Regions from separate parts of the Brevibacterium sp. 'Marine' genome, predicted to be linked through region 2. Evidence: riboswitches for the same ligand, from Rfam matches in the RefSeq annotation. Region 2 holds a riboswitch; the other holds the start of a gene.

Evidence for each region. A riboswitch is a leader RNA that binds a small molecule or an ion and turns the genes downstream of it on or off. The one in region 2 is predicted to bind thiamine pyrophosphate.
Region 1: it holds a riboswitch for thiamine pyrophosphate, as region 2 does, so the genes downstream of both, HF684_RS05200 (ECF transporter S component) here and thiC (phosphomethylpyrimidine synthase ThiC) in region 2, are expected to answer to the same signal.

Annotation. Positions count from the first base shown of each region.
Region 1 is NZ_CP051626.1:1,190,534-1,198,243, forward strand. It holds gene HF684_RS05170 (class I SAM-dependent methyltransferase) at 1-274, shown strand, start outside; gene HF684_RS05175 (class I SAM-dependent methyltransferase) at 284-1,027, shown strand; gene HF684_RS05180 (putative quinol monooxygenase) at 1,105-1,425, shown strand; gene HF684_RS05185 (hypothetical protein) at 1,476-2,018, shown strand; gene HF684_RS05190 (energy-coupling factor transporter transmembrane component T) at 2,041-2,868, opposite strand; gene HF684_RS05195 (ATP-binding cassette domain-containing protein) at 2,879-4,411, opposite strand; gene HF684_RS05200 (ECF transporter S component) at 4,411-5,037, opposite strand; TPP riboswitch at 5,060-5,168, opposite strand; gene HF684_RS05205 (FN3 domain-containing metallophosphoesterase family protein) at 5,315-7,276, shown strand; gene HF684_RS05210 (universal stress protein) at 7,313-7,710, opposite strand, start outside.
Region 2 is NZ_CP051626.1:587,359-595,068, forward strand. It holds gene HF684_RS02580 (amidohydrolase family protein) at 1-119, opposite strand, end outside; gene thiC (phosphomethylpyrimidine synthase ThiC) at 218-2,026, opposite strand; TPP riboswitch at 2,022-2,130, opposite strand; gene HF684_RS02590 (M18 family aminopeptidase) at 2,205-3,509, opposite strand; gene HF684_RS02595 (DUF1684 domain-containing protein) at 3,645-5,351, shown strand; gene HF684_RS02600 (M13-type metalloendopeptidase) at 5,460-7,430, opposite strand; gene HF684_RS02605 (low molecular weight protein-tyrosine-phosphatase) at 7,484-7,710, shown strand, end outside.

The DNA of each region.
Region 1 (7,710 bases), 600 kb from region 2:
CACCGAGATCGACGTGGCCTTCTGCGCCGGAAACGTCCTGTCCTTCCTCGATCCCGCCTCGCGTCGGCAGACCCTCGGCAACATCAAATCGACCCTCAAGCACGGTGGTCGATTCGTGTCCGGCTTCGGTGCCGGACGCGGGTACGATTTCGACGACTTCATCGAGGACGTCAAAGCCACGGGGTTGTTCGTCGACCAGAAGTTCTCCACCTGGGAACTCCGTCCCTTCGAAGCTGACAGCGACTTCCTCGTCCTCATCGCCGAAAGGCTGTGAGCCGGTCGGATGGAGGATGCCGGCTACGACGACGAGCTTCTCGTCGGAATCTATGACGAGGACAACGGCGACGGACCTGACCACGACTACTTTCGTGCGATGGCTGACGATCTCTCGGCTTCATTTATCACCGACCTCGGCTGTGGAACCGGAATTCTGACTGTCACCCTCGCCAAGAAGGGACGCAGAATCGTCGGTATCGATCCTGCGGCTGCGATGCTTTCTCACGCGGCAAATCGGCCCGGCGGCGACCGGGTCGAATGGCGAATGGGCACCTCCGAACTCATTGACCGCGACGCTAATGATCTGATTCTCATGAGCGGAAACGTCGCCATGCACATCATCGACGAGGCATGGGAGACAACTCTGCTCGATATCGCTCAAGGGTTGAAGCCAGACGGGCGTCTCGTATTCGAGACCCGAAACCCACGCAACGAATCGTGGAAGGCGTGGGGCGGCCCGACTGAAGTTCGCGAGACTTCGGCGGGTACGTTGCGAGAGTCCGAATCAGTCTCGGGTCCCGACGCAGATGGAACAGTGACGATGACAACTAGTCATGAGTTCATCGGCGCCGGTCGAACCATTGAAACTGCTTTGCGACTGCGTTTCCGGTCTGCCGAAACACTGCAACGTGATCTTCACTCAGTCGGATTGCGGGTCGACAATCTGTGGAGCGATTGGCACCGGACTCCTTTCACCGGATCGGCAGAAGAACGCTTGATCATTGTGGAAGCGAGCAAAGTATTCGACTGAACAGCGGTCGATTCGCAATTGCGGCAGAATTAAGCTGGGATCGACCCGTACTGCTGATCAGCTGAAGGAGAATAACCATGATCTTCATCGTCGTGAAATATGACGTGAAACCCGAAAGCGTCGAGACGTTCCCCGAGGCCGTTCGGGCCTTCACCGAGGCGACCCGCGCCGAACCCGGCAACCTCTTCTTCGAATGGTCGAAGAGCCTGGAGAACCCGAACGAGTTCGTCCTCGTCGAGGCGTTCACCGACGAGGGCGCAGAACCACACGTCACCAGCGATCACTTCGCCGCCGGTCTCGAAGCCATGCGCCCTCATCTGGTCTCGACCCCGAAGATCATTTCCCGCAAGATCGACGGTGAGGGCTGGGACGAGATGGGTGAACTCAAGATCGACTGAACCCCTTCCAGGCCTTCATCCCGGGTCGAACGAGCACATAGACTTCTGCCATGGCGACCAAAGCGCAGAACATCGGATCGATCGAAAAGGCCCTCGGCGAACCATGGGCAGACACCCGTGGACGCCTCGAGGCGGCCGGGGGAGCGTCGGCGAGTCACAAAGAACTCGCCGACGCTCTCTATCCCCAGTTCGACGGCAGAGTCGACAACCACGGCTGGTGGGTCCAAGGCGCCGTCGTCGCCTATGAGCAGGAGATCGGCCGTCGCGTCCCCGGCCAGCGCGCCGACGGCACCTTCGACGTCGCCGTCTCCCGCACCATCCCGGGCGATCGTTCCGAACTCATCGCCAAGTTCGCCTCCCTCGTCGGCGACACCCTCAACGAGGTGGCCCTCGACGGCGATCCCCGCACCTCGGAGACGACGAAGCGCTCCTTCTGGCGAGCCAACCTCGACGGCGGCATCAAGGTCGAAGCCGCAGCCGAGACGAAGAGCGATGACAAGACGCTCTTCGTCCTCACCGCGTCCAAACTGCCCAGCCCCGAAGCCTTGGAGGAATGGCGGGCCTTCGGCAAGGACCTCCTCAAACAGCTCTGAGTCGTGCCATATTTACGTCGCCTCACCCGACGATCGGGTTCCAGACTCCGAGCATGTGAGCCGCACCGATCGCGACCGCGCAGACAGCCAGGCTGAGAAGCACCGCCACGACATCTCGGACCGCGAACCTCGACCGCCTGCGCCACGTGCGTCCGGGACGACCGAATGCCCGACCCTCCATCGCCATCGCCAGGGTCGTCGCCCGGCGGATCGAGACCACGAGCAGGACGAACACCCCGCTGAAGAGGCTGCCCGTGCGCCGCAGAAGCGAACCACCCGCGACACCCCTGGCCCTCCTCGCCATCGCCAGCACCTGCCACTCACTGACCAACAGTCCGAGCAGACGAGAGGCCGCGAGAACCGAGACCACGACGACCTCTGGCAGCCGCAGGTGCTGAATGAGCGCATCGGCGAGGTCACGCGGATCGATCGTCGATGCGAGCACGATGAGCGGGATCGCCAAGGCGAGGGCGCGGACGAAGATCGCCGCAGCCGCGGCCAGGGACCCTGTGGTGAACAGGACGGGGCCGAAGTCGACGACCACATCCCCGGTCTTCTCCGCCAACAGAGCCGTGCCCCAAGCGGCGAGCAGAGCGCCGGCGGGCAGGAACCACAGCCGCTTGGCCGCCGCCACCAGATCGAGTCCCGTCGCCGGCAGCGCCAGCACTGCTGCCAGCAGCACCACCCCCGCAGAGACCGGATCGATGCTCAGCAGCGCCCCGACCATGAGAATGAGCGCGACTGCGATCTTCGTCAGCGGATTGCACCGAGCCAAAGCGGTGGAACGCACCACGGGGATGAGCTGCCCCGGATCTTCTACGGCGGCCTCGGGGGCGGGGCGAGAATGCATATCGAGACTGTCACTCACCGCTATCACCCGCCTTGACATGCGAATCCGACTCATTGTCGCCGACTCGTGCAGCGCTGCTGCGGTCGCCGAGCTCGAGGAGATCGGCGCCGATGGCCTCGAGGAGCGCCAGATCGTGGCTGACCGCGACCACCGCGGAGCCGTGTTCCAAAGCATCGAGGAACATCTCCACCAACCCCGCCCACGTCAGCGCATCCTGACCGAAGGTCGGCTCATCGACGATGAGCACCCGGGGCCGGGGAGCCAGCATCGCCGCCACCGACAGGCGTCGCTTCTCCCCACCGGAGAGACTCTGCGGATGAGCCTGCGCCAACCCGACGAGCCCGAGCCCCTCAAGAAGCTCATCCACCCGTGCCTGCGACTCGGCGGCAGACCACCCTGCCAGCCGGGGACCCAGTTCGAGTTCGGCCGCCACGCTCGAAGTGAGGAACTGGTGGGCTGGTTCCTGGAAGACCATGCCGATGCGCGCCGCCAACTGCTTCGACGGCCACGCGAACGGTCGGGGTCGTTTGGCTCCTTCCCGCAGGGCCGCCTCGGCGAAGACCTGCCCGGAGAATTCGGGCAGCAGGCCGGCCAAGGTCAGGGCCGTGGTTGATTTGCCTGCCCCGTTGGCGCCGACGATTCCGAGCGCCTGACCGGCGCTCAGTCTCAGGTCCAAGCCGGTCGCGGCGGGGGTGGCCATGCGCGGTCGAGCAACACTGAGCCGATCTGTGCGCAGCAGAACCTCGCCGAGGCGGCCCGACGTCCCACCGCTTCCTGCGGCCCCGCCTCGGCGCGGGGTGGGGGAGTCCTGCGGAATCCAGATGCCGCAGCCGATGAGCGTTTCGGTCAGGTCCGGATCGGAGAAGATCCGCTCGGGCGGACCTTGGGCGACGATCCCGTCACGGCCGAGTACGACGACACGGTCGACGTGCTCGATCCACAGCTCGACCCGGTGTTCGACGACGAGCATGGTCGCCTGTGTCTCGGCCTGCACGGTGAGCACGGCATCGCGGACCTCGGTCGCCGAGGCGGGATCGATATTGGCGGTCGGTTCGTCGAGGACGATGACCTCCGGGGCCATCGCATGGATCCCGGCCAGAGCCAGCCGCTGCTTCTGCCCGCCGGACAGAGCGGCACTCGGATGCTCCGGGGCCAGATCGAGTCCCAAGGCCTGCAGAGATCTGGGAACCTGAGCCTCGATGACCGCGGCCGGGAGTCCGAGGTTCTCCATCCCGAACGCCACATCATCACCGATGCGGGAGAAGATCACCTGCGAATCGGGATCTTGGAGGACCAGCCCGGTGCATCCTCGGCGAGGATCCGGTTTCTCACCGCCGACGAGGAGTTCACCGGTGGCCTCACCCGATTCCTCGGGCAGGACACCGGCGACGGCGTGGAGGAACGTCGATTTCCCGGCTCCGGAGGCGCCGAGCAGCAGCACCTTCTCTCCGGCCGCGATCTCCAGGTCGAGCGGACCGACCGCCGGTGCCTCACGGTCGGTGTGCGTCCATGAGAAGCCCGCGGCCGTGATCGGCAGCGCCATCAGCGACGGCCGGAGGCGAAGGAGCTCAGAGCCCCGGTGGCCGCGATCGCCCGGTAGGCGTACCACGCGCCGATCCCGGAGATGACGAGGCCGGAGATGATCGCACAGACCGCGTAGATCGCCTGGAAGCCGAACTGCCATTCGGCGTTGTACATGATGTTCTCGCTCACGGCCATGAACGCCGCGGCCAGCACGCCCGAAGCGGCGGTGACCCACAGGGTGAAGCGTTTGTAGCCGAAAGCGGCGAAGACGAGTTCGGCACCGAGGCCCTGCAGCAGACCCGAGAGCAGAACGGTCGCCCCGAAGTGGGAGCCGAGCACGGCTTCGACGATGGCGGCGATGAGTTCGCACAGGAGCGCGGCACCGGGTTTGCGGATGATGGCACCGGCCAGCGGACCGGCCAGCACCCAGAGACCGGCGATGAGGCCGATCGACGGCGGGAATGCCTGGAAGGCGAGTTCGAGGACCTTCCAGCTCAGCGCGAGAACCCAGAAGACGAGTCCCACCGCGATGCCGAGCACGGCGGTGGTGACATAGTCGACGACCCGCCACTGCTTGGATTTCGGCGCCGCGGTGAAGGCCCGCGCGCGGGCGGGGGTGGTGGTCGGCGCGGTGGTTTCCGGCATTGTGCCTCCTCATATCAAGGAGGGGTGAAGAGTCTCGACTTCCTTCGGCGGTACTGACCGCATCAGGTTCGAGGGTCTGCAGCTTCTTCTGCACTCTCAGCGCCCCTGACGGCGCTCCCCTGTCGTAGCCACCACTGTACAACAGGTGAGCGAAGCAGCGACCGGGAGCGGAAGCGACGCGGAGGCCGGGATCCGTCATCGACGATTCACCTCCCGTTCCCTGTCTCGTCGACGGGCCTCGAACGACCAGACACTACTGATCGGTAGGAATGGGCGGGTGAACACTCAACGACTCAAGCGACCACTCAGTGCCCTGTCCGCCGCCACCCTGCTCGCCGCTCTGGTGGCGGCCCCGGTGCCCGTGCGCGCCGAACCATCTCTCGGCTCGGGCGGACCGAGTGCGACCGCGAGCCAGGACCCGACGGACACGCCCGCCGAGGCGGATGCGGGGAGTGAGGCGATCACCGACGCGGTGCTGCAGGTCGGGGCCGACTCGACGACGCGCAACCTCTCGTGGATGAGTGAGAGCTCCGGCGGGGGAGAGGTCCGGTGGGCACCGGTGAGTGAACTCGAGGGAGGTGAACTTCCCGCCGACGCGGCAGCGGCTGAGACCACGGACTCCGGTCTCGCCACCGACCTCAAACGCCACTACAACCACGCGAGCATGACCGACCTGGAACCCGACACCGACTACGCCTACCAGGTCGGCAGCGACGAGGACGGGTTCACCGAGGTGCAGCGGTTCACCACGGGATCGTCCGGAGGAGATGACGAATTCCTCGTCTTCGGCGACCCCCAGGTCGGCGCCGGAGGCGGAGATCCCGACGACGCGGCCGGTTGGGACCGGACCCTGTCCTCGGCAGTGGCCACCGCCGACGACCCGAGCTTCTTCTACTCGCTGGGAGACCAGGTCAACTCCGCCGGCAACCAGGAGCAGTATGCTCAATACCTGGCACCGGAAGCGACCCGCACGATCCCGCAGGCGACGACGATCGGCAACCACGATGTGTCTTCGAAAGCCTACGAGCAGCACTTCAACCGACCCAATGTGAGCCAGGACCACGGCGGTGGCGGCGTCATCACCTCCGGCGGCGACTACTGGTTCATCGAAGATGGAGTCCTGTTCCTCAACATCAACTCGAACAGCCCGGACGTGGATGCCCACGCCGAGTTCATCGACGAGGTCGTCGCCGAGCACGGAGACCAGGCACGCTGGACTGTTCTCGGGTTCCACCACTCGATCTATTCGACGGCAACCCATTGGGACGACATCGACGTCAAACGGCTGCGGAAGGCGATCCCTCCGGTCGCGGCCCGCAATGACATCGACCTCGTCGTCTCCGGCCATGACCACATCTTCAACCGCACCTTCCTCATGGACGGCGAAGGCAAGCGAGTGGAAGGGTCGGAAGCGGGAGCCGAGGAAGAGAAGGAAGACGGGCAGACGCTCTACCTCACGCTGACCTCCTCGTCAGGGTCGAAGTTCTATGACTACGTTCCCGGCCTCGACTGGGAAGGCAAGAGCGTCCACAACGACGTGCCCGCTTTCACCCGGGTTCGAGTCAGCGACGAAGCGCTGCGAGCGACGACCTATGAGGTGCCGGCAGGCGGGGCACCCGCCGATGGTGAGCGCGCGGAAGCTCAGGCCGCATCCGAGCAGATCGACGATGTCGAACTCAGGCGCGCCGAGGCGGAAGAACCAGCCCCGGATGACGATGCGGAGGCCGGCGCCGGTTCCGATGCCGGCTCCGACTCCGCGGCAGGTGCTGATGACGCAGGTGCAAACGATGACGCCGACAGTGCAGGAACGAGCGACGACGCAGACGCAGGTTCCGAGGATGCCGGAACCAGCGACGACGTGGACGCAGGTGCCGATGGCCCGAGTGCAGATGCCGACGCTGGTACGGGCGGCACCGCCTCCGACAGCGCCAGCTCCGACGGTGCTGCCTCGGGTGATGTCGGGTCTGACGGTACCGACGACGGCAACGGATTCGATGCCGGCACGGCAGATGCCGGCACTGCCGACTCCGGCTCCGAGGCAGATGCAGCCGAGGCGAACGCCGTAGGAACGGGCGATGATTCGGATTCCTCCGGGACCGCCTCGGCGAGTGGGGATGGAGACCTGCCCCGCACCGGCGGTGGGCTCGCACTACCCTTGGCCGTCGGCGCGGGAGCGCTGGCACTCGGCGCGACACTTCTCTTGGTGAGCCGTCGCCGTCGAGGTGCCGGGCTCGGCTGATCAGCACTTCCTGGCTGATCAGCACGGCGCTGCCGATCAGCTCGGAACCACCATGATCGGTCCTTCTGCATGGTTGAGGACTCCGCGCGAGACCGATCCCAGCAGAGCGCTGCGGATCCGCCCGCGCCCGCGGGTGCCCAACACGGTCAGCTGAGCGCGGGAGCTGATCTCGACGAGGGTCTCGGTCGGATCGCCGACCGGCACCGAGGTGGTCACCGTCAGATCCGGGAACTGCTCGGACAGCGTCGCGGCCTCCTTCTCCAGACCTTCGGCCAGCTGCTTCTGCCGACGCGCGGTGACCTCGGAGCTGAGTTCGAGATCGGGGTACCAATAGAGCCACTCCTCACCGGCCGGCAGCACCACGACGAGTTCGAGCTCCGCTCCGCGTAGGGTCGCCTCGGCGGCTGCCGTGAACATGGCGACCCGACTGGTCT
Region 2 (7,710 bases):
CTCGCGCGATAGTCGGCGACCGTGAATGGGTCGGGCAGATAGCCGTTGTTCTCGATCAGCGGATGGGTCGGATCGATGATGTGCAGATGCGCGTCGAAGGCACGCTGAAGTTCGCTCATACCGTCAACCTACATCGCCTCCGCAACGCTCGTTCACGGCCTGGCGCGTCAGTCGAATCGTGCACACTGCGATAGACGCGCCACGCCCTGAACGACGGTCAGTCCGCCTTGAGGCCGACGGTCGGATCGGGCAGGTAGACCTCTCCGCCAGAGGCGAGGAATTCGCGGCTCTTCCGCTGCATTCCTGCCAGGGCCTCCTGAGCCTCGGCGCTGCCGTAGGTGTCGCGGATGTCCTGGGAGATGCGCATCGAGCAGAACTTCGGCCCGCACATGGAACAGAAGTGCGCGGTCTTCGCGGGTTCCGCGGGCAGCGTCTCGTCGTGGAACGCCTCGGCAGTCTCCGGATCGAGGCCGAGCGCGAACTGATCCCGCCAGCGGAACTCGAACCGAGCCTTCGACAGCGCATCATCGCGGGCCGTCGCGCCGGGGTGGCCTTTCGCGATATCCGCGGCATGCGCGGCGATCTTGTACGTGATCACCCCGGTCTTGACGTCGTCGCGGTCGGGTAGGCCGAGATGCTCCTTCGGGGTGACGTAGCAGAGCATCGCCGTGCCGTAGCGGGCGATCTCGGTCGCCCCGATCGCCGAGGTGATGTGGTCGTATCCGGGTGCGATATCCGTGACCAGCGGACCCAAGGTGTAGAACGGTGCGCCGTGGCAGAGCTCCTGCTGGCGTTCGACGTTCTCCCGTACGAGGTGGAGCGGAATGTGCCCGGGGCCTTCGACCATCACCTGGACATCGTGGGCCCACGCACGTTCGGTGAGTTCGGCCAGTGTGTCGAGTTCGGCGAACTGGGCGGCATCGTTGGCGTCGGCGATGGACCCCGGTCGCAGTCCGTCGCCGAGTGAGAACGCGACATCGTAGCGGGCGAAGATCTCACAGAGCTCGTCGAAGTGGGTGTAGAGGAAGTTCTCCTCGTGGTGGGCAAGGCACCAGCCGGCCATGATGGACCCGCCGCGGGAGACCATCCCGGTGACCCGGTCGGCCGTGAGCGGAACATAGCGCAGCAGCACACCGGCGTGGACGGTCATGTAGTCGACACCCTGCTCACACTGTTCGATGACCGTGTCGCGATAGATCTCCCAGGTCAGCGCGTTCGCATTACCGTCGACCTTCTCCAGCGCCTGATAGATCGGGACGGTGCCGATGGGGATGGGGGAGTTGCGGATGATCCATTCCCGAGTGGTGTGGATGTCATTGCCGGTCGACAGGTCCATGAGGGTGTCGGCACCCCACTTCGCGGCCCACCGCAGCTTCTGCACCTCCTCGGCGATGGAGCTGGTGACCGCGGAATTGCCGATGTTCGCGTTGATCTTGACGAGGAATGCCTTGCCGATGATCATCGGTTCGGATTCGGGGTGGTTGATGTTGTTCGGGATGATCGCCCGACCGGCGGCGAGTTCGGCACGCACGAGCTCGACATCGCACTGCTCGCGGAGTGCGACGAACCGCATCTCCGGGGTGATGATGCCCTGCCTTGCGTAGTGCATCTGGGTGACCGTGCGACCGGTCTTGGCCCGACGCGGAACCGGTCTGCGTCCCTTCCACTGCTGCGACGGGGCACCTCGGCGGACGGCGGCACGACCGTCATCGGCGATGCGGTGGCCGCGGGCTGCGTACGTTTCGGTGTCGAGGCGATCCTCGATCCACGGAAATCGCAGAGCTGGAAGTCCCTCTTCCGGAGTGCTGCCCGGTCCGACGGTGCGGTAGACGTCGACGGGATCGTTGGCCCGGCCGTTCGAGTCCTCGAGTTCGATGCGGGTCACGGGAACGCGGATGCCGTGCTCCGTGTCGTCGACCCACGCCGGCGAATGCGTCGGATACTGCTCGAGGGTGAATTCGTCGTGCGAATCTGCGTCAGACGAAGTCGTGGCAGGGGCGGGTGTTTCAGGGGTGAATGCAGTCATCTGCAGTCCTCACTTCCTACGCCGGTATCAACCGGATCAGGTTCTACGGTCTCGGACGATGCAGTCCGATCTCAGCCCGTGCAGCGGGCTCCCGTGGGGTCGTGCAATTCGTATCACGATCGTCGTGGTGAGGACAACCGCGGTGTCGGCGGATTCGAGGCCCGCCGGGGGTGCGAGGTCAGCTGCCTTGGAGGAACGCCTTCGCAGCGGCACCGAGAGCGAGCACATCGGAGACCGCGACCATCTCGCGGGCCGAGTGCATCGAGTACAGGGCCGGACCCACGTCGACGGTGGTCATTCCCAGTCGGGTCGCGGTCAGCGGTCCGATCGTCGACCCGCAGGGCATCGCATTGTTCGACACGAAATCCTGGTAGTCGACCCCAGCGGCCGTGCATGCCTGCGACCACACGGCCGTGCCGACCGCATCCGTGGCGTAGCGCTGCTGAGCGTTGAGCTTGAGCAGGGGACCGCCGCCGAGGCGGGGGCGGACATGCGGGTCATGTCGTTCCGGATAGTTCGGATGAGCAGCATGCCCGGCATCGGAGGAGACACACACCGAGGAGGCCATCGACGCGAGATAATCGCTGCGCGTCGACTGCGGCAGCAAGGAGGCGACGATGCGTTCGGTGACGTCGGCGAGGAACGGGCCGCATGCTCCCGAGCGCGAATTCGATCCGATCTCCTCGTGGTCGAAGGCCGCGAACAGGGGGATGCCGTCGAGGCCGTCGGCATCGAGCTGGGTGAGCGCGGTGACACCGGCGTGGACGGACAGCAGGTTGTCCAGCCTCGGCGAGGCGAAGAACTCCTCGGCCGCACCGAAGAGGGCCGGTTCCTGAGTGGGGATGGTGTAGACATCGTGGCCGACGACGGTCTCGGCATCGACTCCGGCGGACGCGGCGAGCAGTTCGATGATGTCCGCCTCGGCGAGGTCGGCCAGGCCGATGACGGGAGCGGTATGACGCTGCTTGTCCAGGGTCAGCCCCTCGTTGACCTGACGGTCGAGGTGGATCGCCAGCTGCGGGATGCGGGCGATCGGTCCGGTGCGGGCGAGCACGATGCGGCCGTCGGCGAGGCCGAGACGACCGGCGAAGGCGAGCTCACGATCGAGCCACGAATTCAGCAACGGCCCGCCGTAGACCTCCACCCCGACCTGACGGGTGCCCTCAGCGGTGTACTCGCCGCCGGGTTTGAGTTTGAACGCCGGGGAATCGGTGTGGGAACCGAACACACGGAACCGGTCAGCCGCCTCGGTGACGGTGGGATTCATCCACGCGATGAGCGCGCCGTCCCGGATGACGTAGTGCCCGGTCCCAGGTGTCAGCGCCCAGGGAACGGACTCGTCGAGGTGGGAGAATCCGGCTTCTTCCAGGCGTTTCGCGGCGGTGGCCACCGCGTGATAGGAGCTGGGGGAGGCGCTGACGAAGTCGCCGAGGTCGGCCGCTGTCGTCGCGGCCCGATCCGGTCTCGGGAGTGATTCATTCATTTCCCCAGCCTATCGTTTGCGGTAGTTTGGAGGTGAAGAAGATCAGGTCTCAGACGCCGGGTTGCCACCGGGTCCGAGAATCAGGCGGGAGCAGCGATCCTGCTGCCGCACCAGCGACGGCAAGGAGTGTTCGACGTGAACCAGTTCGTGACGGAGTGGAACACCTGGCGCGACTCACGGAACTCGGCACTGGCGAAACCGTTCGGCTGGCTCAGCGTCGTCGGGCTGCACTGGCTCGAGGACGAATCGACCTGGACCGACGCCCCCGGCACCTTCACCGTCGACGACGGGTGGGTGACCGTGTCCCTGGACACCGGAATCAAGGCCGGTCCAGCGGCGGAGACGTTCGACCTGCTCAGCGCGGTCGGCGACGGCGGAGACGGTTCGGATTCGACTGGTTCCGGGGCTGGGACTGGGGGAGGTCCTGGGGCTGGGACTGGGGCGAACGGCGCGGGTGTGACCAACTCGGGGCCGACCCGGGCGACGAGCCCGGCCGTGCCCAGCGACACCTCGACCCTGCCGAGGGTCACGGACCAGGCCGACGCGGCGGCCGGTGCGGGCGCAGATTCTGCGGCTGGTGCGGATGGTTCTGCTGGTGCGGATGCCGGATCGGATGCCGGTTCACAGGCGACCGGCGGACACGCAGCCGTGCCCGCTCGACCTCAGGTCCGCGTCGAGGAGAACGGGTTCAGCGCGAAACTTCCGACCGGCGGATCGCTCAACTGGTTCACCGTCGGCAACGTCCTCTACGAACTCATCGACCGGGCCGGCCGCCTCGGTGTGCGTGTGCGCAATTCGAAGTCCCCGCTGTTGGGCAAGTTCTTCGAGGTTCCGGTCTTCGACCCGGACCCGGACTTCGTCTTCCTCGCCCGATTCACCCGGTTCGACCCGTTCAAGACCTACCCGATCGAAACCGCTCAAGAGGATCTGCAGCTGCAGACGCAGGCGGCGGGAATCGTCACGTTCGACACTCAGCACGGTGAGGTGAACCTGCTCGCCACCGGGTGTCCGAAGACCGGGCTCCAGCTGGACTTCCACGATTCGACGAACGGGAGCACCACCTCGGCGTGGCGGACCATCGATCTCGGAGTGCCGAATCAGGACGGGTCGCTCGTCGTCGATTTCAACCGTGCGGTGAACTACCCGTTCGCGTTCACCTCGTTCGCCACCTGCCCGGCCCCGATCGAGGGAAACGTCGTTCCCTTCGACGTCACCGCAGGTGAGCGGCGTCCCCCGTTCTTCTACTCGGAGGCCGGGATCAACGTGCCGTTCCTCTTCTACGTGTGGTGGGACGAAAACAGCGCCGAGGTGACCCGCCCCTGGTACTCACGATTCGGCCTCGACATCACCATCCTCAACCCCAACCACGACGACGGGCGGATCTCGCTGGTCGGCTTCGACGGGGTCGCCATGTCCGGTGGGGATCTGTCCCCGCTGGGGCGCAAGGCCCGGTCGCGGCTCATCGATGTCGCCACCGAAGCGCTGACCTCACGGATTCCGGTCATCGGCATCGGCGCATACTCGGCGTTCGTCATCCAGGCCCAGCGCGAGCTGCGGTCGCAGCAGGGGTATGTCGATGGCATCGAGACCGAATACTCGGCCCCCGAGGACCGGCTGCTCATCGTGATGAACAACGAACTCGACCCGAAGCAGGCCGGTTTCGACATCGTCCACACCGACGCCAGCGGGCTGCTCTACGTGGAGATGCCCTTCGACATTCCGCTCGAATCCGATCGCACCGAGGTCGAGGACTTCCAGGCTGCGATGGAATCCGGTGCCTCGATCTCGAGCTGGCAGGAATTCGACTACCGCATGGTCGCCCTCATCCGCCACCACCGCTGAGTCACTCCACTCGGATCCCCGGGCTCCCAGCGCCCGTTTCCTCCCCGAACTACCCGACGGCGGCCCAGCAACCTCGCGCGAGGTTGCTGGGCCGCCGTCAGGTAGTAATTACCAGATGGTGACTCGGGAGTCGGGGGCTAAGTACATGCCGTCGGACTCGGTCACGCCGTAGGTGTCGTGGAAGGCGGTCATGTTCTTCACGACCTGGTTGCAGCGGAACTCCTCCGGCGAATGCGGGTCGATCGAGAGTCTGCGCACACGCTCCTCGGTGCGCATCTTCGACCGCCATGCCTTCGCCCACGCGGAGAAGAACGCCTTCGCCTGCTCGGGGCTCGGCGCCACCGGCACGCCCGGAGTGCCCGCCCGTTCGCCGAGTTCGAGCTCGAGCGCCTTCCAGCCGATCGACAGGCCACCCAGGTCACCGATGTTCTCACCGACCGTCAGCGCCCCGTTGACATGCTGGTTGGCCTCGAGACCGGCCGGAACCAGTTCCTCATACTGGGCGATCAGCGCATTCGTGCGCTCCTCGAAGCGCTCACGATCAGCAGACGTCCACCAATCGACGAGGTTGCCGTCGCCGTCATAGCGCGAACCCTGATCGTCGAAGCCGTGCCCGATCTCGTGGCCGATGACCGCGCCGATGGCTCCGAAGTTCGCCGCCACATCACCGGCGGCGTCGAAGAACGGCGGCTGGAGGATCGCGGCAGGGAAGACGATCTCGTTCATCACCGGGTGGTAGTAGGCGTTGACCGTCTGCGGGGTCATCAGCCATTCGGTGCGGTCGATGGGTCCGCCGATCCGTTTGACCTGCCGCACATGCTCGGCCTGCGAGCAGCGACGCACATTGCCCACCAGGTCGGCGGCGTCGATCGTGGCCGGGTACTCCCGCCACACCTCCGGATAGCCGACCTTCGGAGTGAACTTCGAGAGCTTGACCAGCGCGCGTTCCTTCGTCTCCTCGCTCATCCAATCGAGTTCGCGGATCGACTTGTCATAGGCCTTGATGAGCATGCCCACGAGGTGATCGATCGCGTCCTTCGACGACGGCGGGAACTCAGCGGCGACATAGAGCTTGCCCACGGCCTCACCGAGGTAGCCCTCGACGAGGCTGACCCCGCGCTTCCAGCGCTCCCGCAGTGCCGGGGTGCCCGACAGAGTCCGGGAGTTGAAGTCGAAGTTCTCCTCGACGAACTCATCGGAGAGCAGCGAGGCGGTGTCGGAGACGACGACGAAGCGCAGCCAGGTCTTGATGGTCTCGATATCGGTCTCCGCCCACACCTTCGCCATGCCCGTGACGAACGAGGGCTGGGAGACCACGAGGTGCTTGAGATCGGCCGCCTCGGCGGTGAGGATCCCCAGGTACGAGTCGAAGTCGAACTCGGGGCCGAGGTCGCGCAGCTGAGAGATCGAATACTTGTTGTACGTCTTCTCCGCATCGCGGCAGGCCACCCGATCCCAGTGGTGGCGGGCGAGTTCGGTCTCGAACGCCATCACCTTGGCGGCCACCTCGGCATCGGTGATCCCGGACTTCTCCCCGAGACCGGCCAGGGCCGCGATCTTCTGCACATGCGCGAGGAACTTCGCGCGCACCTCGGCGTGGTCGTCGTTGAAGTAGTAGTCCTCGTCGGGCAGGGAGATCCCGGCCTGGACGAGGTAGAGGGCGTAGACGTCGGAGTCCTTCGCATCGGCGGTGACGTACCCGCCGAGCACTCCGCCGATGCCTTCGGTCTCGAGGCGGGCGAGCGTCGCGGCGAGTTCGGACTTGTCCTCGGCTGCGTCGATGGCGGCGAACGTCGAGGTCAGCGGGGCGACGCCGAGGTCGTTGATGCGCTCGACGTCCATGAACGAGGTGAACAGGTCGGCGACCTTCTGCCCCTCGGACCCGGGCTCCTGCGCAGTGTCCGACACGGAGGTGATGATGTCGCGGACCTTCGTCTCGGCGGTGTCGAAGAGCTCACGCATGGCTCCGTCGCCGGCCCGGTCGTCGGGGATCGTGAACGAGTCGATCCACTCGCCGTTGATGTGCTGGTACAGGTCGTCGGCGGGCCTGATCGAGGTCTGTGAGGTTTCAGAAGTCATGGCCCCACAGTATCGTGATCAGTGCCCCGTACGCCCCGCCCGAGGAGGACCGCATGAGTCTGGCATCCGTCGTTTTCGTGTGCACCGGCAACATCTGCCGGTCCGTCACCGCCGAACGTGTGCTCGTGCATCACTTGGCCGAGACCGGCGCCGAGGCGGTCGTCGACTCCGCCGGGATCAGCGACGAGGAGGCCGGCAACCCCATCGACCCTCGTCAGGCTCGTGTGCTCGCCGCCGCCGGCTACCGCACCGACGATCACATCGCCCGGCAGATCACGGC